DNA from 3 places in the Leptothoe sp. LEGE 181152 genome. Region 2 is predicted to be linked to each of the others. Evidence: predicted binding sites of a transcription regulator. Region 2 holds the regulator's gene; each other region holds the start of a gene.
What was found. Region 2 encodes HrcA, which represses chaperone genes, less so after heat shock. Its sites were predicted from a motif close to TTAGCACTCNNNANTNNNGAGTGCTAA; they were not measured.
Positions count from the first base shown of each region.

Region 1 (6,756 bases), on a different contig from region 2:
TCAGTCGTTCTTCCACAAACCCAGGAGCAAATAGTGAGACGGGGTAAAACAGCAATAAAAAGCTACTGAAAGAGAAAATCAGCATACTGGAAATTAACAATATGCCATAGGCCCACGGGAAACGCGGCGGCGGCCCAAATAAACGAGTTAGCTGCAAACCAGCTCGCTGCCCGGTGGTGATAAGAACGACACACACCAATCCAAAAATAATTATGAACTGGACAGGTATCCACAGTTTGTCATTTAGGGGCCAGGGCAGCAGCCGTTGATAATCAAGGATGCCATAGATAATTTCTACCAGCAGGTTGCTCACAATAAAAGCAACTAACACATGGGTACGGAATTTGAGTACTTCGAAGGGGTTCCTACCCATGCGAACACCTTAATAATTAGAGTGCATTTAATTTCAAAACAGATGACCCACTCGGGCATTACGGATCTATGCCGTGCATCAGAAACGATATGACGCGTCGGGATGTAACAACATATTTGTACCAGAGCTATGTTAAAACTGCATAGCAGTAGCGGTTTATCAGGATAGATATATGTGCGATCGCACAGACTCACACCCTCGCAAACCCTGGCAGTCCCATACCCTATGGTCCAAACTCCAAGCCCAAACCGAGCATGGCTTAACTACTGAAGCCCTAAAACCCATCGACACCGAGTATGAACTTGTTACCGATGGGTGTGTGGAGTTTATTATAAGAATTTTAACCAACCTAAACCGCAAAGCTCAGGCCCGTAAGGTTCAGGCCAAGAAAAAGACCAATCCGTTTTTACCCTACGACCCCAACCTTTATGTCACAGACATCTCCGACACCCATGTCTGTCTGCTAAACAAGTTTAATGTCGTTGACCATCATTTTCTGATCGTCACCCGTAGCTTTGAGTCTCAGCTCGACTGGCTTAACCTGGCTGATTTTGAAGCCCTTTGCCGCTGTATAGAAGAAGTCGCTGGCTTATTTTTCTACAATGGTGGATCCGCTGCTGGAGCCAGTCAACCCCATAAACACCTTCAGCTTATCCCCCAACAGTCCATGGATTTGCCCATTGAAGCAGCCATCCGCGTCACCAATTTTATTGATGGCATCGGTCAGTCGCCTCAGCTGCCCTATGCCCACCGCATCGTTCAACTCAGTCCTGATGACGGACCGCAGCAATGGCTTCAGCATTATCGACGACTATTACATAGCCTGGCACTAGATGATCCCACCGGACAATGGCAAGGGTCCCAGCGAGATGCCTATAACCTACTGGGCACACGCAACTGGTTAATGGCCGTGCCACGACGTCAGGATGACTATCTGGGCATCTCGGTCAACTCCCTCGGTTTTGCCGGTTCGTTATTGGTCAAAAACCAAGAGCAAATGGACAAACTTAAAGAAATCGGACCGATGACCTTATTAAAGGAAGTCGGCAAGGCAATTTAACTATGTAGGGACGCTCCATGGAACGTCCCTACCATAATGGGAATGTCCCTACACGAGTGGATACAACCCACATCTAAATTAGAGCGGAAATATCTTCGCCGCATTCATCGGCCAAGAAACATAGGGCCCGGAAGCGTAAACCCACTACCTCGTCATATAAAGGGTTAAGCTTACACATCGGAGGGATGTGAGCGATTGTGCGGCCAAACAGGACAATATCACGTTCAAATGGACATTGAGCAGGAACGACGCGAGCAATCCAACGTGCTTGCTCAGGGTCTTTAACATTTAAAGAATCGATCCAGAATCGAAGAGGCTGCAACGGCTTGAACTGGAACTTGATGCCATGGAGAACGTGGTTCTTCAGAAATGCAGTGGCAGAAGACATGAGTTAGAAAGAAAGACTTAATTTTTCAGGAGAACAGATTGTTAGAAGCGCTGACTGTTTAGATAGAAGATTTATAAGGAGTTTAGTTATTAGAAACGCTAACTGTTCAGACAATGGAGTTATAAGGACTTGAGGAGTTGTGTGTTAATTCCCTCTAAGGTAAGCAATTAACGTTGTGCCTAGGTAAAGCGAATAATAACCCTGACGAAAGTTTTCTAAAGGTCTAATAAAGAACGGAAACTATAAAAACAATGTAATTTGAACTGGATTTCAGCCCAAAATAAATGCTAGAAGATGGATCCCAATTTGTGTGTTACGAACGAGACATTTTCTAGAATCTGATGCAAGATACGCATCTGACCTTTACCTTTCCGGATACTCGTAGCCCCTCAGAAAAACTTTGCAAATTTAGTCAAGGCCGTTGGTAGAAAACTAGGGAACGGAATAACACTAAAGTCATCTTGCCCAGATTCCCAAAGTTATTACCTACGAGATTGACGTAACAATAATTACCTCTCTCGGTAAATATATTAGTCAGTATTCAGCGGCATTAGGCAGTTCCCATCAGATTACCGTTGGGTAAAGCACTTAAGACATTGGGCAAGAAATTTGTCAAACCTGATACTCTACGCTGACCATCTTCTAGAGAATTGAATAAACTCAACAAAAGTTGATACGCCAGGTATGGCCACACTGCACAGCTACAGGGAGCATCTGAATTGCGGCATCTGAATTGCGGCATCTGATGGATACTGCGCAGGCAGACCAAGCATGGGGCGGTTCTAAGGATCGGTTATCGCGAATTAAGCAACACCATGTCGTGATATACGCTTAGTTAGCACTCTGACTCAGAGAGTGCTAAGGTCTTTCATTGCAGAGCTAAACGAGCTGACTATGGCGAAACTGGTAGTATTTGATGAAAAGTCCCGCCAGGCTTTAGAACAAGGCGTTAACGCCCTGGCCGATGCGGTCAAAATTACCCTTGGTCCTAAGGGTCGTAACGTTGTTCTTGAAAAGAAATTCGGCGCACCTCAGATTGTCAATGACGGCATCACCATTGCTAAGGAAATTGAGCTGTCTGATCCCTATGAAAACACCGGGGCACGGTTAATCCAAGAAGTAGCTTCTAAAACTAAGGACTTAGCTGGTGACGGTACCACCACAGCCACTGTGTTGGCTCAGGCAATTATCCGTGAAGGCCTCAAGAACGTAGCGGCTGGTGCGAACCCCGTGAGCCTACGTCGCGGTATTGAAAAAGCCGTTGCCAAATTGGTTGATGAGATTGCAGCGGTCGCTAAGCCTGTAGAAGGTAAGGAGATCGCCCAGGTAGCTACGGTATCCGCTGGTAGTGATGAAGCCATCGGCAGCATGATTGCCGAGGCTATGAATAAAGTTACTAAGGACGGTGTCATTACCGTTGAAGAATCTAAGTCCCTCAATACCGAACTCGATGTGGTTGAAGGGATGCAGATTGACCGGGGTTATATTTCCCCTTACTTCGTCACCGATCAAGAGCGAATGATCGCTGATCTTGAAGGTGCACTGGTTCTGATCACCGATAAGAAGATCAGTTCTATGCAGGACCTGGTAGGCGTCCTAGAAAACATCGCCCGTGCTGGCAAGCCCCTCGTCATCGTTGCTGAAGATGTAGACGGCGAAGCGCTGGCAACATTGGTTGTCAACAAGGCTCGTGGCGTCTTGAATGTCGCTGCGGTTAAGGCTCCTGGTTTTGGCGATCGCCGTAAGGCTATGCTGCAGGATATTGCTGTACTGACAGGTGGTCAGGTCATTTCTGAAGACATTGGTCTCAGCCTGGAAATGGCGACGGTCGAAATGCTAGGTACTGCCGATAAGATCACCATTACCAAGGACACCACTACTATTGTGTCTGAGAGTGGCAATAAGGCAGATATCGACGAGCGCATCGGTCAGATTCGTAGAGAGTTGAACGAAACTGACTCTGATTATGACAAGGAAAAGCTATCTGAGCGTTTGGCTAAGCTAGCGGGTGGTGTGGCCGTAATCAAGGTTGGTGCTGCCACTGAAACTGAACTGAAAGACCGCAAGCTACGCATTGAAGATGCCCTAAGCGCAACTAAAGCAGCTGTGGACGAGGGTATCGTTCCTGGTGGTGGTATTACGCTATTGCACCTGGCGCAAAAGCTTGACGACCTTAAAGCTAGCCTCAGCCCTGAAGAGCAGACTGGTGTCGACATCGTTATGCGGGCTGTAGAAGCTCCTCTGCGTCAGATTGCTGACAATGCTGGTGATGAAGGTAGCGTAGTTGTCGAGAAGGCACGTTCACTTCCTTTTAATGAAGGTTACAACGCCCTAACCGGTGCCTACGAAGACCTGATGGCTAGCGGTATTGTTGATCCCGCTAAGGTTGTACGTTCTGCGTTGCAGGATGCTGCGTCTATCGCTGGCATGGTCTTAACGACCGAAGCACTTGTGGTTGAGAAGCCTGAACCTGAAGCTGCTGCACCTGGTGGTGACATGGGCGGCATGGGCGGCATGGGCGGCATGGGTGGCATGGGTGGCATGGGCGGCATGGGCATGCCCGGCATGATGTAACATCCATCCTGTCTTTTTAAGGCCATATTTTGTAGGGGCGTTCCATGGAACGCCCCTACGTTTTTTATGATTGATTGGCGCAGGGATATTAATCGGCTATATTCTAAATAGTACATATTTACTTAGCGATTGGAAAAAGCCAGTGACTCAAGTGTCTGACCCAGCCAAGCTCCATGAGGTGGAACTCAGCCAGCGGATTTTAGAGATGGCAAGGGCAGGTGTGTATCGCGAGTCGCTGTTTGATACGTTTAATGGGGTGGCGAGCAAGCGTCAGGTGCGGGCTGCGATCGCAACCGCCAAACAGTTCGGCCTCCGTTCCAACCCAGCGCTCCGGGATACTGACCTGGGTACTTACTACCACATTGATTCCAAGCAATACGACAGCTTTCAAACGCTACTAGAATCAGCAATTTCGCCTGTATCCACCGATGATGTGGCCACTCGTCTGCGCAAACTAACGGAAGCTGTGCAGATTTTGGTGCGGGTATCGGGTGGCGTTGCGATCGCTCTTCTAATTAGCGGTAGTCTCTGTGTGCTGAATGGCAAGCTGACGCTAGCCGCAACTATCTGGAGCGCATCTCTGGCCGTAAGCCTGGTTTGGATGCTGCAAAAATTATTGGTTGGGTCATTGTTGGATTAAGGTTTTGCCCTCGGTATACCAATAAAAAATTAGATACCCCGCAGGGGCAATCCCTTGTGGTTGCCCCAATTCCTACGGACAACATATTTCTTTCGGGTGGTACAAAATTCTGGCAAATAGCGAGCAATATCGCGGGGTAAGCACGAGGCATTACCCCTACGGTGTTTCCATATATTGGAGATGTCAGGTGACCAACAAGGGGGTTAGGGTTCACCACCTTTTACATGGTCATCTAACCAAGACACCATTTCCCACAACACGTGGCCAACGGCTTCGCGCGAGCGATATACATGGCCCTCTGCCGGTAATGACACATAGCGCACCGTACCACCGAGGCCTTTCATCGCCTCGTAGAGACGCTCAGACTGAATCGGATAGGTACCTGGGTTGTTATCCTCAGCACCGTGGATCAACAACAGTGGCTCATTAATTTTTTCAGCGGCAATAAACGGAGACATGGTTAGGTACGTCTCAGGTGTTTCCCAGAAATTACGCTGTTCTCCTTGGAAACCAAAGGGTGTGAGCGTCCGGTTATAGGCCCCACTGCGAGCAATGCCTGCCTGAAAGAGATCGCTATGGGCGAGCAAATTAGCGGCGGTAAATGCACCATAGGAGTGGCCGCCGATGGCTAAGCGCTGACCATCGCTAACACCTCGTTCTACCAGCAAGTTAACTGCGGCCTCAGCACTCGATACCAGCTGCTCAATGTAGGTATCATTCGGTTGCTTATCCCCTTCACCCACAATCGGCATGGTTGGTCCGTTGAGGACAGCATAACCCTGCGTTAACAAAAACAAAACCGAATCTCGTCCTGGACGAGTGAACGTATACTCTGAGCGAGTATTCTGGCTAGCAACTGCACGATCTTTAAACTCTCGCGGATAAACCCAAAGCACCGTAGGTAAAGGGCCATCGGTCGCTGGATTATAGCCCGGTGGCAGGTATAGAGTGGCTGTCAGCGTGACTCCATCCGCACGGGGATAGCGCACAATTTCTTTTTGTACATCAGCATACCAAGCCAGGGGATCAACAAATTCCGTTAGAGGCTTCTCTTCTCCACTGGACAGCATCAGCTGATGATAGTTGCCTGGGCTAGTCTGAGATTCTCTTCGAACAATAATATTTTCAGCATTAGCATCTAGCAAACGCGTTATCCGACTAAAGACGTCTCCTTCAGCCTGCCAAAGACGCTCTGTTTCTAAGCTAGTCAGATCCAGACGATCTAAAAAGGGAAACACTCCATCGGGTGAAGCACCACCGCCGTTAAGGTACATACTCTTGCCATCCTCACTGAGCATCAGCACTGAACGGCCATAGGGCCCTGGCATCAGAACTGGACTACCTGGATTGGCATAGGCATTCTGAAAGTCTCTTTCATCTAGCAAGACTGGCTCCGAGGCAGTTTGCCCAAGATTAATGGACCAGGCTTTTAATTGACGGCTGTCATACCAGGCTTCTGTCACAACAGCAAAATCTTCTGTGCTCCAGGTAACCCCACGAAATCGCAGGGTGGAGCGCCATAGTTCTGTTGGCTCCCCGTCAAAAGGTGCAGCCAGAGTATACAGCCCATCCCGATGCTCCGCCTCATTGCTGGCATCACCACCGTCTAGGGCCTCTGTCCAGAATAGGGTGGCAGGCTGATCGGTCCGCCAGCCGATGCCCCGTTTACCCTGCCGCACTGAGTCAAAGGCAATGGGAATATCGTCGGCCAGGGGTAAATT
Region 1 covers NZ_JASATU010000065.1:20,500-27,255, reverse strand. Annotated here, with positions in the region: gene QGP82_RS29295 (CPBP family intramembrane glutamic endopeptidase) at 1-373, opposite strand, end outside; gene QGP82_RS29290 (ATP adenylyltransferase family protein) at 546-1,433, shown strand; gene QGP82_RS29285 (Mo-dependent nitrogenase C-terminal domain-containing protein) at 1,507-1,821, opposite strand; gene groL (chaperonin GroEL) at 2,716-4,395, shown strand; gene QGP82_RS29275 (hypothetical protein) at 4,538-5,035, shown strand; gene QGP82_RS29270 (alpha/beta hydrolase family protein) at 5,239-6,756, opposite strand, start outside.
Region 1: a site for HrcA is predicted at 2,657-2,683, ahead of groL (chaperonin GroEL). Genes of this name have one in related genera too.

Region 2 (6,756 bases):
ATTGACACGGCCAGTGTAGATATCCCGGAGGTCAGCCTGACTCAAATTTGAAAGTGGTAACGTTGGGTGGGTAACGACGGCAACCCCTTCAATGGCCACAGGAATTTCTTGTAACGCTATACCCTGTTGGTGGGCCTGTTGCTTGTCGGCTTGAGTGAGAGGGCGCGATGTCTGGGCAAAATCTAGTTCACCCTTGATCAGCATTTGAATACCAGCAGACGACCCTGGCGCTTGATTGCTGGGTGCTTGGTAGGTTAGTTGTAACCCCGGAATAGCCTGCTGTAGCTGAGGATCAATGATGCCTCGAATGGGAGCCCAAGTGGTGCTACCACCATAGGTGAATTGCCCGGTTGGTACATCGACATCTGCAAATTTTTCTGCTGGCTTGATGTCGGATAGCTGTGATGTTGGGGTGTTAAACAGACCCTTTTGTTTTATCCACCAACCTCCTCCAGCTACCAATGCGACGAGTAGAGCCAGACCGAGCATCCATGGCCGTATGACTCCTGGTTTGGTTTGGCGAGTTGAAACAGGGTTTTGGGAGGCTGCTGTGTTGAGTGGCTGAGGTGGTGACGTATTGAGCCTTGGTGCTGGTGGCGTAGCCGTTGCGGGTGGTGTTGCGGGTTTGGGGAGAGGTGGTGGGGGTGGTGACGGTGACGTCGGTGTTTGGGGCGTAGGTGTCGCTGCACCAGATACCGAATGACTGATGCTGGGCATCAAGACATCTAAGGCGGCCTGGGCACTGTGATATCGATCTTGAGGACTAGCACTTAGTAGTTTGGTGATGACATGGTCCAGATTTTTGTCTTCAAGGGTGATGTATTTTTGCCAAAGCCACTCGCTGCTATAGCTATCAAATAGATCTGCTGTTTCTTGGCCAGTCAATAAAATAATGCAGGTAACGGCTAAGGAATAGAGATCGGACGCTGGAAAAACTTGTCCACCAGTAACCTGCTCGGGAGGTGCGTAGCCTGTGGTGTAGATGCCTGTTGAACGATTTGATGCAGCGGCTCCAGTGACCTGTTTGACTGCTCCGAAATCTAACAAATACAGCTGATTATCAACTGTTTTCATAATGTTAGAAGGTTTGATATCGCGATGAATAGCTCCGTTACTATGGACAAAATCCAGGACTTTTAAAATAGAGATGAGGATAGCTTTAACTGCCCTTTCGGGTAAGGTGCCGCGCCGATCGAGAATTTGGTCTAAGTCTTCACCATCAATAAATTCTTGGACCAGGTAAAAGTATTCTTCATCCTGACCCGATGATGGAGATTTCACCACGATGGGGAAATAGGCGTAGAGATCGGGAATTTGTGGATGTTGATTTCCTAGACGCTCTAGGACCTCAGCCTCACGGGCAAAGAGCTTCTGAGCAATCTTTAATTGTTGTTGGTTGAGTTGGGCTGATGGTTGAAATAGCTTGACAACGCAGGGACGTAAGGTGGGGGTGTCGCGATCGCACGCATAATAAGCTGACCCAAACCCCCCTTGACCTAAAAGTCGCTGTGGCAAATACCGTCCTCTTAAAATTAACGGCATGCCACAGCTCGTGCAAAAGAGCTGAGACGCTGTTTGAAGCGAATCCTTTAGGTTTGGATGGAAGTTAACTGGTCGAGAACAGCCGGGTCTAGTGCAGTGTAATTGCATGGAGCAGCAACGTGACGACGTATTCAAGTGGCAACGCCCAAGAATAAGCTTAACTAAAGCTTAATTGCTCTCTTCAACAGGTTTTTGGTCTACTTGCTTGCCGTTGGTATCTGCTTTAGCGGGTGCTGCCTGATTTCCCCCATTTTTCTTGCGATCAGAGCGCTGATCAAAGTCAATTTCCCGGTTTGTAAACTGAGGCAGAATCTCCTTGGTAAAAGCTCCAGCTGCCGTTGAGCGATAGCGATTGGGATTAAAAATCACCGATAGGGTGCGTTTGACTACGACCGAGTCAATTTTGGCTCGATGCAATACTCCCATCTGTAATTCTTTCTCAATGGCTGAGATTGAGACAAAGGCCACTCCCAGCCCAGACTGAACGGCGTTTTTAATGGCCTCAATGGAGTTCAGTTCCATTTCGGTTCTTAGCCGCCGGGTTTCAATGCCGCACCGGGTGAGTACCTGGTCGATTACCTTACGAATAGTAGATTGGGAATCGAGGGAAATAAATTTTAGTTTGTAGAGATCTTCTCGCTGAATCGCTTGACTACTGGCCAGTGGATGGAAGACAGGCATAATCAACGCCAGTTCGTCTTCAGCGTAGGGGATAATTTCCAGCGAATCCTGTAGTTCTGGAGGGACTTCACCCCCAATAATCGCCAGGTCAATCTGGCCATTGCCGACACTCCAAGAGGTGCGGCGAGTGGAATGCACATGAAGCTGTACCGCCACATCTGGATAGCGTTGACGAAACAGGCCAATCATCCTTGGTAGTAGATAGGTGCCTGTGGTTTGGCTGGCCCCCACAATCAGAGTGCCCCCCTGTAGTTTTTGCAAATCCTCAATGGCGCGACAGGTCTCTTGGCAAAGACTGAGGATGCGATCGCCATATTCCAGCAACAAATATCCCGCTTCAGTGAGCTGTGCTCTCCTACCACCACGGTCAAATAGAGGGACATCCAACTGACGCTCTAAATTTTGTACCTGCAGGCTAACGGCAGGCTGAGATACATACAGACTATCGGCAGCTCGCTTGAAACTACCCTCTGCCGCAATCGCCTTTAGAATGCGCAGTTGATCTAACGTAAACGGGAGGTCAGACATAACGGTTAGGGTGTTAACGCCGGTATTTCAAGCAAAATCCGTGGCACGATCAATAAGGGCCTCTACTAATAAGAGCACTTTAAAGTATCTAACAAATAGAGCTACCCTGTCGCTGCTTAACACACTTACTAGCACGTTAAAGTCCACAGGATACGTAGATCATTCATTCCTTATGAGGGGAGAATAACTCAAAACGTTAGCTAAAGTATTTTTTGTGAGGAAAACTTTTAAAGCTTGTCAATGAGTTTACCGATTTTATTGAACGTTTGTGGTCATATTCTATCTGCTCTAGTCTTGCTTATATGCAGTTCCAATTAATTCAAAATTTTCTAGACCTGCCCGGTATTATTGGTTTTAGTCTGGTGCCTTTAAATGACACCTCCAATCACGCTTATAGCGTTGGCTTTCCTCAAGGGAACGGGCCTGATAAAAATCCCCTACTGCTACAAGGAATTCAACAGATTATCAAGACAACGCCCACCTCGCTAGAATTTTGTGCATTTCAATTTGGGTCGTATCAGGTGGAGTTGCACAAGGTTGAGAGCGGAGCTGTCTTACTAGTTTTTAGTGAAGGCACACTCTCTAGCCAGTATTCGAAGTCGGTCAGTGAGCTAATGCAGTTCATTAAAGCTGACTATTTAGCGTTAGTTGAGAGCATACAGTCCATTCATGCCGACAATGTAACTCCTGCCACAACATTCTCTGCACAGCGGCAAACAGCTAGTGTTGATGATGTTGTAGCGGCGATGAATAGTCTTAGTCAGGTAACGAGTCGATATTTAGGCACGCAATTGGTGGCTAATCATTGGCGCACCTATCAATCCCAGGACATGGTCTGGCTGAAGAAATTTTGTATTTCCGTTGATGGCACGATCAGTGTGAAGGATGTAGATTCAAAACTTTCGCCGGAACAGCTCACAGAGATTCGTCTGTGGACTCAGCGATTTCATCAGCGATGTACCCGTATTATTCGAGATTACGACGTATTAGTGGAGCAGACACTACCTAAAGAGCACTGGCAGCTGCTGTTTGGTGGATAACTGTTGTGTTGCGGATATTAGTGACGGTAAACCAAACACTGAGTCAATTTTAAACACTTGCCAGTCACTATGTTTACGTGAATAGTGGAAAATTTTGCCCGATATTTAAACACCTATGGTAAAGACAGTTCGGTTAGAACCGATTGCCCAGGAGAGTGCCGTTGAAACTAACGGCAACCTGTTATCGGTCTTATTACATCAAGAGTTAACTGTATTAAAGGAATGTGGCGGACGAGGTATGTGTGCTACCTGCCACGTTTATGTCAATGAAGGCATGGATGAATTGACCCCCATCAGTCGACGGGAGCAACGTACCCTAGCAATTATTACTTCCTGTAGAGCCAATTCTCGTTTAGCCTGTCAAGCTCGGGTGAAGGGGAATGGTGTAGTGGTGGAGTTACCCCCTGGCATGTACGTCAACTCCATCAAGGACATTGAGTCTCTGATTGGTCGTCGAGCCGACCAAGACTTACTGCACCCTTTGACTGGTGCCGTGCTGGTAGAACAGGGCAAATTAATTACCCGGTCGATGTTACGCAAAATTGCAAATGGTGCCGATTTAAACCTGAACGAGTATTTCAACCACAGTACCTAGAATGTAGGTATCTGGTAGACGGCACTATGTAGGCAGGTCCCTGTATTGCTTAGATTATTTTGTAACGATATGTTTACGCCCATAGTCTTCAAGGTCTTTTTGAGAAAGACAATTTAATATCTTTATTAAAAGATTTAGTATCTTATTGAGCTTTCTAGGTAAACAGCACCCTTTAGTATGGGTTTAATTGAGGGCTCGGCCAGATAATACTTGATGTGGCTGCTTGTATTTTTAGATATTGATGGCTGTCGATAAATCTAGGGATCTTAATCTCCGTCAACAAAATGTGATGCGTGCCACTGTGCGCCACTATGTGTCGACAGCAGAGCCTGTGGGGTCCAAAGCCTTGCTGGATGCCTATGACTTAAATGTCAGTGCGGCCACAGTGCGAAATGTCATGGGGGCACTGGAGCGCTCTGGTTTTTTATATCAGCCCCACACATCAGCAGGGCGAGTGCCTTCTGACTCAGGATATCGGCTCTATGTGGATCAGCTGATTAAGCCTTCAAGGCCAACGGCTCTGCGGATCGATCAACTTTTGTCACAGCATCTAGATTGGCAGGGATGGAGCATTGAGGCCTTGTTGCAGGAAGCGGCTCACATTCTGGCTCACTTGAGTGGCTATGTGGCTTTAGTGACCATGCCTGTATTAGAAAAAATGGTGGTCAAGCACTTACAGCTAGTGCAAATATCGGCTGAGCAAGTGCTTTTAGTGGTGGTCTTAGATAGCTACGGTACTGAGTCTATGGTGGTTAGTTTGCCTAGAGGCACTACGGGGGCCGGGGGAACCCAAGACGAGGAAGTGCTGAATCGAGAGCTACAGATTTTATCCAATTTTTTAACCGCTCAGCTATGTGGCAGGCAGCTGTCTGAGATCTCTAGCTTAGATTGGGATGAAGTAGATACAGCCGAACATCATGTTGTAGCCCTTTGTCAGGCCATTGATGACCTGTCGCGCCGTAAGCGTCAGCCCCAAACCCATATTTTGGTAAAAGGTGTAGCGGATGTGTTGAGTCAGCCGGAGTTTGCAGAGCAAAGTCAGCTGAGAAACCTGGTGTCGTTGTTGGCAGATGGACGCGAGCAGCTATGGCCCTTGATCTACTCAGACGATAGCCCGCTGCTTAAGATTTGGATTGGAGAGGAAAATCCGCTGGAGCCAATGCAAAGCTGTGCTCTGATTTCAGCGACCTATAATCGGGACTCTCTGCCGTTGGGTAGTGTGGGGGTGATGGGACCCACTCGGATGCTGTATGAAAATACAATTGCAGCTGTTGAAGCCACATCTAGTTATCTATCAGAGATTATGTCAGGCTTAGACGTTAACCAGTAGGCGGCGACAATGCCACTGATAAAGCCAAAAAGGTGGCTTTCCCAGGAAATTCCAGGTTGTGTGGGTAAAACTCCCCAAAACATTGCGCCATAGGTAACTAGGATAAATAAGGATATTGCGATCGCACCCATCGTTCGTTCGTAATATCCTCGGGCTACTAAAAATCCTAAATAGCCAAAGATTAGGCCACTGGCCCCAATGTGGACGGTTGAACCTAGAGAAAAGAGACTGCCCAATAACCATGTGCTTGCTCCCCCCAGGATCGTAATCATCACTGTGGCTTTGATCCAGGTGTCGATAGAGCGCAGCATCACCCACCAGCTGAGGGTGAGCATGGGTACTGTATTCGCTAATAAATGATTAAATCCACCATGGAGAAATGGGGCAAAGAGAATTCCCCAGATCCCATCTATAGAACGGGGGCGAATACCGTATCGATCGAGATGCCCACCAAACACTAAAAAATCTATAATTTCAATACACCATAGGGTAATCAAAACGATACCCAATAGCTGAAATCGAGCTACGGTAGCAGATTTCAGTTCAGATAAGAGAGGACGATCGGATGACATGTTTTGAGATGGCATTAACTCAGGATGTGGGCAACCTATGCGGCACAGGCTTGGAATAACCACTAGTTCCTAGGTTAAGCCAACTACCGTAAAGTTGCCTTCGCTTCTCTTGCAAATTTGCATTTCTACCGCCCTACCTGCGTCACCACCCTCATCTCACGTTTGACTCCCTTCACTCCATTTACAGAAACGACGTGATCCTTCCAGAACTGCTAGCGGTGCTCTCGATTTCGGCAGCCACTGGCCTCAGACTGGCGTTACCATTACTGCTGATTGGCCTGTTTTCAGGCGAACAGTTATGGGCCGCTGTGCCAATTTTGGCCAACATTCCTCAGATGTTGGTGGTTGCCGTGTTGGTGATTTGGTCCCTGCTAGAATTGACGATTTCTAAAGATCGGGTCAGTCGTCGATTTTTGCAAAGTGCGGAGCTGTTTATCAGTCCGTTTGTTGGCACAATTGCTGGCGTTG
Region 2 covers NZ_JASATU010000014.1:146,859-153,614, reverse strand. Annotated here, with positions in the region: gene QGP82_RS07780 (protein kinase domain-containing protein) at 1-1,542, opposite strand, end outside; partial or broken gene QGP82_RS07775 (4-Cys prefix domain-containing protein) at 1,546-1,650, opposite strand; gene QGP82_RS07770 (LysR family transcriptional regulator) at 1,711-2,751, opposite strand; gene QGP82_RS07765 (hypothetical protein) at 3,054-3,791, shown strand; gene QGP82_RS07760 (2Fe-2S iron-sulfur cluster-binding protein) at 3,907-4,386, shown strand; gene hrcA (heat-inducible transcriptional repressor HrcA) at 4,628-5,716, shown strand; gene QGP82_RS07750 (rhomboid family intramembrane serine protease) at 5,674-6,288, opposite strand; gene QGP82_RS07745 (DUF4126 family protein) at 6,483-6,756, shown strand, end outside.

Region 3 (6,756 bases), on a different contig from region 2:
ATGCTTCGCTAAATATGAGGCCATTTTGACTACAACGTCCCGGTAGGCAAGCGGCTTCAGAGGCGTCACCACCAAGTGCTAATAATCCGATACTCAAAAGGCTTGCTGCACCAACTTGTGGAGCAAAAGTAAAAGGTATTCGCATGGGTAAAGTTTCAGGATTTGGGCAATACGATACTTTTGGTTGCCGAGTATCAAAAAATACTGATTCTATGGCGCACCATTGATGTTTCGAAGAGATTTTGTTGAGGGGGGTATAGTCTCTTGAAACTTTATTTTTAGGGGTTTTTCCAGAGTGACACTTTTTCTTGAGAAGCTCCTTGAAAGTACGTAAGCTTTATGAAAAATACACATCAATCTTGGTTGAATTCAGGTGGTATTACGGATATGATGCATGCTTGATGGAGTCTGTTTTTGACGGATCTGCTTGCTAAAAAAAGCGGGTCGTTAAACTAACGACACCGCTATGTGGTGTATTCAATTGCTGAACTGATTGAGTGGGTCGGGCTGCTGTAGCAATGTGTTTATCGGCTGACGGCTGGTCGACGCACATCCAGTGAGTTGCCTGCATTAATTGATATGTCACCATCTAAATCTGATGAGGCCCCATCTGCGGTTGCTTCACCATAGAAACGAACAGTGTCACTAGCCCATACGTTAATAACACCCCCGTTGGCCTCTGATGAGTCGACAGAAAGCTCAGAGCTACGGTCAATTAAGACATAGGTAGCACTGAAGGTATCTACAACGGGCATGCCACCGATAGAGATGGTGCCTGCTTGGTCGACGGCATTGGCATAGATGCTGCCTCCAATGAGGTTGATCTGATCTCCAAGGATATTGACCTGACCTGGGAGTCTATTGGGGGCAGGTATGGCGCTGTCGGAAATATCCACAGTGCCGCGAATTAAAACTGTGCCTGCGGTTGGTGTTAGGGGTGGGGTGTTGTTTAAGACAAAAGCACCGTCAGCAGTGATTGCGAGTTGAGTTGCATTATTATCTTCACCACCGGTCAGCATTTCCGCTAGATTCGCTGCTGGTAATAGGGTTATGGCGGACTGTGCTTCAGTAGAAGCGATGGTTTGGAGAGTGTCGGCCGGAATTACCTCCAGGCCGAGAATATTACCTGGTTGGGTGAGTCTCAGAAGGTTGTCTCCAGAGGCCGCGACTAGATTGACATTGCCACCGGGGGCAGTCAAATTGCCGTCATTTTGAATGTATTGGCCAATTAAGGTGATGGATGCTTGGGGAGGGACTTGAAGGGTGCCTTGGTTTTCGATGCTACCTGTAGGCAGTGCGGTGGAGAATGGGGCTGATATTTCTGAACTGGTTGATCCTGTGAATAGTAGATAGCCATTAGGGTTACCAACGAGATTCCTAATGCTGGGTGTTCCTGAATGGTGCTCAGATTGGTGGTCTGAGAGAGCTATTTCACTAATGGATCCATCTACAGATAGGAGATATCTATCGTTAAATAAAAGACCGGAACTTGTGGTAGCAGTCAGATTTGCAGGCAGGTTCAGGGTGACATCTTGCCCAAAAATAATGCCCGCCGGGTTGACTAGAAAAAGATTGGCGTTGCTTGGCAGGTTTGGATCATCGCTAGTGATTTGGAGTAAGCCATCGATAGCTGAAGGCTGAGTGCTGTTGATCAGGCTGATGACGTTGGCAACATCTGGGGCAACGATGAAGTTGGCGGCATTGTCAGAACCTACATCAAACTGGTGAAACTGATGAACTAAATTAGGCTCAACCCCGCCTGAAGACTGCCCACCTAAAATATTGAGCTGATGATTAGACTGCCTAACAACGCTTGTGTCGGACGTTGCTGGTTGGATATGGGTTGGTGCTGTAACGGATGCTTCTGATGATGGTGAGACCTGTGCAGAAGCTACTCCCTGTAGACCGATTATCCATAGTGGCAGGGCATTTAAGAGCAGGGAAAATTTGAAATTCATGGGACTAGCAATTGCTAGACAACGTGTCAGCATATGCACTAGGTGAAAATGTATCAAGAACTACAGATGGCACCCATTCATTTAAATAATACGAGGAATTTTTAATACAACCTGAAGCAGCTGTGAAGATCACTGTGTTGAAACCATAAAGTTTGCTAGGAGTTTTGAGGAATCACTAAGTTCGGGAACCCGTACCCCTCTATCTGTTGCGATCGCTTCTCTTCAAGCGATAAATTAGCACTCGGCAATAGAGAGTGCTAAACCGTGTTCAGGTTGCGGCTCCTTTCCCTATCAGATCCTTCAGTTGGAAAAAGGGACTGCTCAGGCGAACTGATATCGCCTTGGTGCAATTGCCGAATGATTGATCTATCAAAGTTCGGAGAAAACTATGGCAGCCATTTCTTTGAGTGTTTCAAGTGTCACTCCCCTAGGTGATCGCGTTCTGATCAAGGTCAGCGCATCTGAAGAGAAGACAGCTGGCGGCATTTTGCTACCTGATACCGCTAAGGAAAAGCCCCAGGTTGGCGAAATTACTGCAGTGGGTCCTGGTAAGCGTGGCGATGACGGCAGCCGTCAAGCTCCCGATGTAGAGGTTGGTAACAAGGTCCTCTATTCCAAGTATGCAGGCACTGATATCAAGCTGGGTGGTGAAGACTACGTATTGCTTTCTGAGAAGGATATCCTTGCAGTCGTTGGCTAAGCACCAGCTCAGTTATGAGTTTTAAGTTTTGAATTTTGAATTAAAGGTATTCCAAAAAGTCAGAGGTAGTTGACTTTTTGGTGGGTGACATAAAGCCTAAAAGCCTTAACTAAGAGCCCAAAACTCAAAAATGCAAACTCAAAGAAGCTTGCTTCTTGTACCCACCCCAGATCCCTCTCAAACGTTCTGAAACATAGGTTGATTCATGGCTAAGCGCATCATATATAACGAGAATGCTCGTCGTGCCTTGGAAAAAGGCATGGATACTTTGGCTGAGGCCGTTGCTGTTACCCTTGGCCCCAAGGGACGTAACGTCGTTCTTGAAAAGAAATTTGGCTCTCCTCAAATCGTTAACGATGGTGTCACCATCGCTAAGGAAATTGAACTAGAGGACAACATTGAAAATACAGGTGTTGCTCTGATTCGTCAGGCAGCTTCTAAGACTAACGATGCGGCTGGTGACGGAACTACCACTGCAACCGTATTGGCTCACGCCATTGTTAAGGAAGGTTTGCGTAACGTGGCGGCTGGTGCAAATGCGATCGCACTCAAGCGCGGTGTCGAGAAAGCAACTGCTTACCTCGTAGAGCGGATTGCCGAGAAAGCCCAGCCCGTTGGTGACTCTACTTCCATTGCCCAGGTAGGTACTATCTCCGCTGGTAACGATGAAGAAGTCGGCAAAATGATTGCTGAAGCCATGGAGAAAGTTGGCCGCGAAGGCGTCATCTCCTTGGAAGAAGGCAAGTCTATGACGACTGAGCTGGAGATCACTGAAGGTATGCGTTTTGATAAGGGCTATATCTCCCCTTACTTCGCCACCGATACTGAGCGCATGGAAGCGGTTCTAGATGACCCCTACTTGCTGCTCACTGACAAAAAAATTGCCCTGGTACAGGATCTAGTTCCCGTGCTTGAGCAGGTTGCCCGCTCCGGCAAACCGTTACTAATTATCGCTGAAGATATCGAGAAAGAAGCCCTGGCGACCCTTGTGGTTAACCGTCTGCGCGGTGTGCTTAACGTAGCTGCTGTTAAAGCGCCTGGCTTTGGCGATCGCCGTAAGGCCATGCTTGAGGACATTGCTGTTCTAACTGGTGGTCAAGTCATCACTGAAGATGCGGGTCTTAAGCTCGACGGCGTCAGCATCGACATGCTGGGTACCTCCCGTCGCATCACCATTACTAAGGACAACACCACCCTGGTAGCCGAAGGCAACGAAGCCGATGTGAAGGCACGCTGCGAGCAGATTCGTCGTCAAATCGAAGAGTCTGATTCCAGCTACGACAAGGAGAAGCTACAGGAGCGTCTGGCTAAGCTCTCCGGTGGTGTTGCTGTCATCAAAGTTGGTGCAGCGACTGAAACTGAGATGAAGGACCGTAAGCTGCGTCTAGAAGACGCCATCAACGCAACCAAGGCTGCCGTTGAAGAAGGTATTGTTCCTGGCGGTGGTACTACTTTGGCCCACCTGGCTCCTGGTCTAGAAGAGTGGTCTAATGCTAATCTCACTGGCGAAGAGCTGACTGGTGCTTTGATTGTCACCCGTGCTTTGACTTCTCCCCTCAAGCGCATTGCCGAGAACGCTGGTCAGAACGGTGCTGTTGTCGCTGAGCACGTCAAGGAGAAGGACTTTAACATCGGCTTCAACGCAGCAACTAACGAATACGTGGATATGTTGCAGGCTGGTGTTGTTGACCCTGCTAAGGTAACTCGCTCTGCGACTCAGAATGCTGCGTCTATTGCTGCGATGGTATTGACGACTGAGTGCATCGTTGTTGATAAGCCTGAGCCTAAGGAAGCTGCTGGTGCTGGTGCCGGTATGGGTGACTTCGACTACTAAGCTGCTCCTACAATCCATTAGTCGATGCTTTTGAGTGTCGATAACTGTGAACTAAAAGCGGTTGGTGTTTCTCACCTGCCGCTTTTGTCGTTGGTGATTGAGGGCATGCACCGATATCGCTCTACGAGGCTATAACTACCATGGCATCAGGAGTCTGGGATGGTGCAGATTGCAGAGACTGATTTTTGGGTCTGCGTTGTGGTCTGAGTCATGGCTGAGCTGTCACCGCTTACCACTTAAAGGAACATACCTGAACTAATGCAGCTACTCATTGAAGGATATCAATCAGTCAATGGTTTGGAGGTGATTTAGGGGGGCAAACTCATTTTGAAGGAGCACTTAAATTATTGTAAGCAAAGGTTTTTCCGAAAACCTGTGTAATTTAGTCAATTGCCTCTACAATGACAGCAAAATTTTGGTTTAGTCGCTGGATAGCTTTGCTAACCCAGTCAATGTTTTGTAGGAGTAAGTAGCCTGAAGATGGGCTAATCCATATGAATTTTTAAAGGGTGGCTTTAGCCAGTTAAGCCAAAAGCGATATTTACATCCCTGACGGCTCGCGTTAGAACAGTCAGACCCAGTGTGGATATTGTTCCTTCCCATTGATTTTTTCCCGATTTTTTCGGGGGAGACCTATCCGTTAATGGCCTGCACTGTCTGGGACGCTGTTGCTAATGACTGCTACGCCTACTGATCCACAACAATTTAATTCATCGCCCGCAGACTCTACGGGGAAAGACTTGGTAAGTCTTGAGGGTAGAAGTAAATCGAGAGGGCGACAGGCTTGGTTCTGGTCAAGTGTGTGGTTGATGTTGCTGGTAGCATCGAGTGCTCTAGGTCTATGGGCGGTCGCCTTGATTACTCGTTTACCCCCTTTGCCCAACTGTGATCGAATATCTGTATTTAGTGCTGACAGTGAGCGACTTTACTGTGCTAGGCAATCGGCAGTATCGGGGGCTGAGCAGGATTTGGTGGCTGGGATACAGCTAATTTCTGCTTGGGATGAGACCCACCCTCTTTATCAAGATTCTCAAGAGGTGGCTAATCGTTGGTCTAAGGGGTTATTGAAGCTGGCACAACAGCGCATGCAGAAGGGGCATATAGACCGAGCGACCCAATTGTTGGGCTATATTCCACCTCGGGCTGAAATCTATGCAGAAGCCCAGGTCGCTTCAGAGCGTTGGCTGCAAGAATGGGTGAAGGGTGAAGAAATTTCGGCTGTGGTGATAGAAGCCGTGGGTAATCAAAATTGGAGTGGTGCCCGTCAGCAGCTACGAGACATTAAGCGTTTGACCAGTGATTATTGGCTCAAAGATCGGCATCGCTATCTGGGGCAGCATATCCAACGCGAAGAAGATGCTCGTCGTACCTTAATCAAGGCACAAACTCTGGCTAGCGATGGTCAGATGGAGAGTCTGGCAGAGGCGCTGACCTTGATCCGACAGATTGAGGTGCAAAGCCATGCCTGGCCTGAGGCTAAACCGTTATTGACGGACTGGGCTGATGTGCTACTGACCTATGGATTGCAAAAGTGGGAGCAGGATGATTTAGCTGGAGCGATCGCAATTATTCAAAAAGTGCCAGCGGACTTGGCCACTAAGTCAGAAGCTCAAGATTTGGTTCAATTTGCCCATGCTCAGCGGTTAGCCGCATTCCAGCAAGATTGGGAGCCCACCTATGGAGATGTCCTAAATTTGATGGATGCTATCCAGGCGGTGCAAGACATTGGTCGTGAGAGTCCGTTTTATCAAGATGCCCAGGCAAAGTTAGAGCTATGGACGAAACAGCTCAGCGATCTACAGCAGCTCTATGGAGCTACGCTCATGGCTCACCTTAATCAAAAGGCTTCCTTGAAGCTCGCTATAGAGCAGGCGCAGATCATTACGACCGACCGACCCCAGCGTCAGCAAGCTCAAACCTTGATATCCCATTGGTCCAAAGAGATTCAACGCATTGAAGATCGGCCTGCATTGGTTCGAGCTCAGCAGCTGGCGGACAGTGGAGATAAGGCGAGTTTACAGGCGGCCATTGTTGAAGCTAGAAAAATTCAACAAGGTCGAGCGCTACGGATCGATGCTCAAACAAAAATTGCCCAATGGTCTAAGCAAATCCAGGTCTTAGAGGATCAGCCCCTCTATAGCAAGGCGCTTGATTTAGCGAGTAAGGGCAAGCTACGGGATGCGATTACGGAAGCTCGCAAGATCCAAAAAGGACGAGCTTTGTATAGTCAAGCACAGGAATCGATTAAGAACTGGACTAATCGG
Region 3 covers NZ_JASATU010000032.1:8,467-15,222, reverse strand. Annotated here, with positions in the region: gene QGP82_RS17240 (hypothetical protein) at 1-97, opposite strand, end outside; gene QGP82_RS17235 (two-partner secretion domain-containing protein) at 525-1,958, opposite strand; gene groES (co-chaperone GroES) at 2,347-2,658, shown strand; gene groL (chaperonin GroEL) at 2,864-4,492, shown strand; gene QGP82_RS17220 (hypothetical protein) at 5,167-6,756, shown strand, end outside.
Region 3: a site for HrcA is predicted at 2,193-2,219, ahead of groES (co-chaperone GroES). Genes of this name have one in related genera too.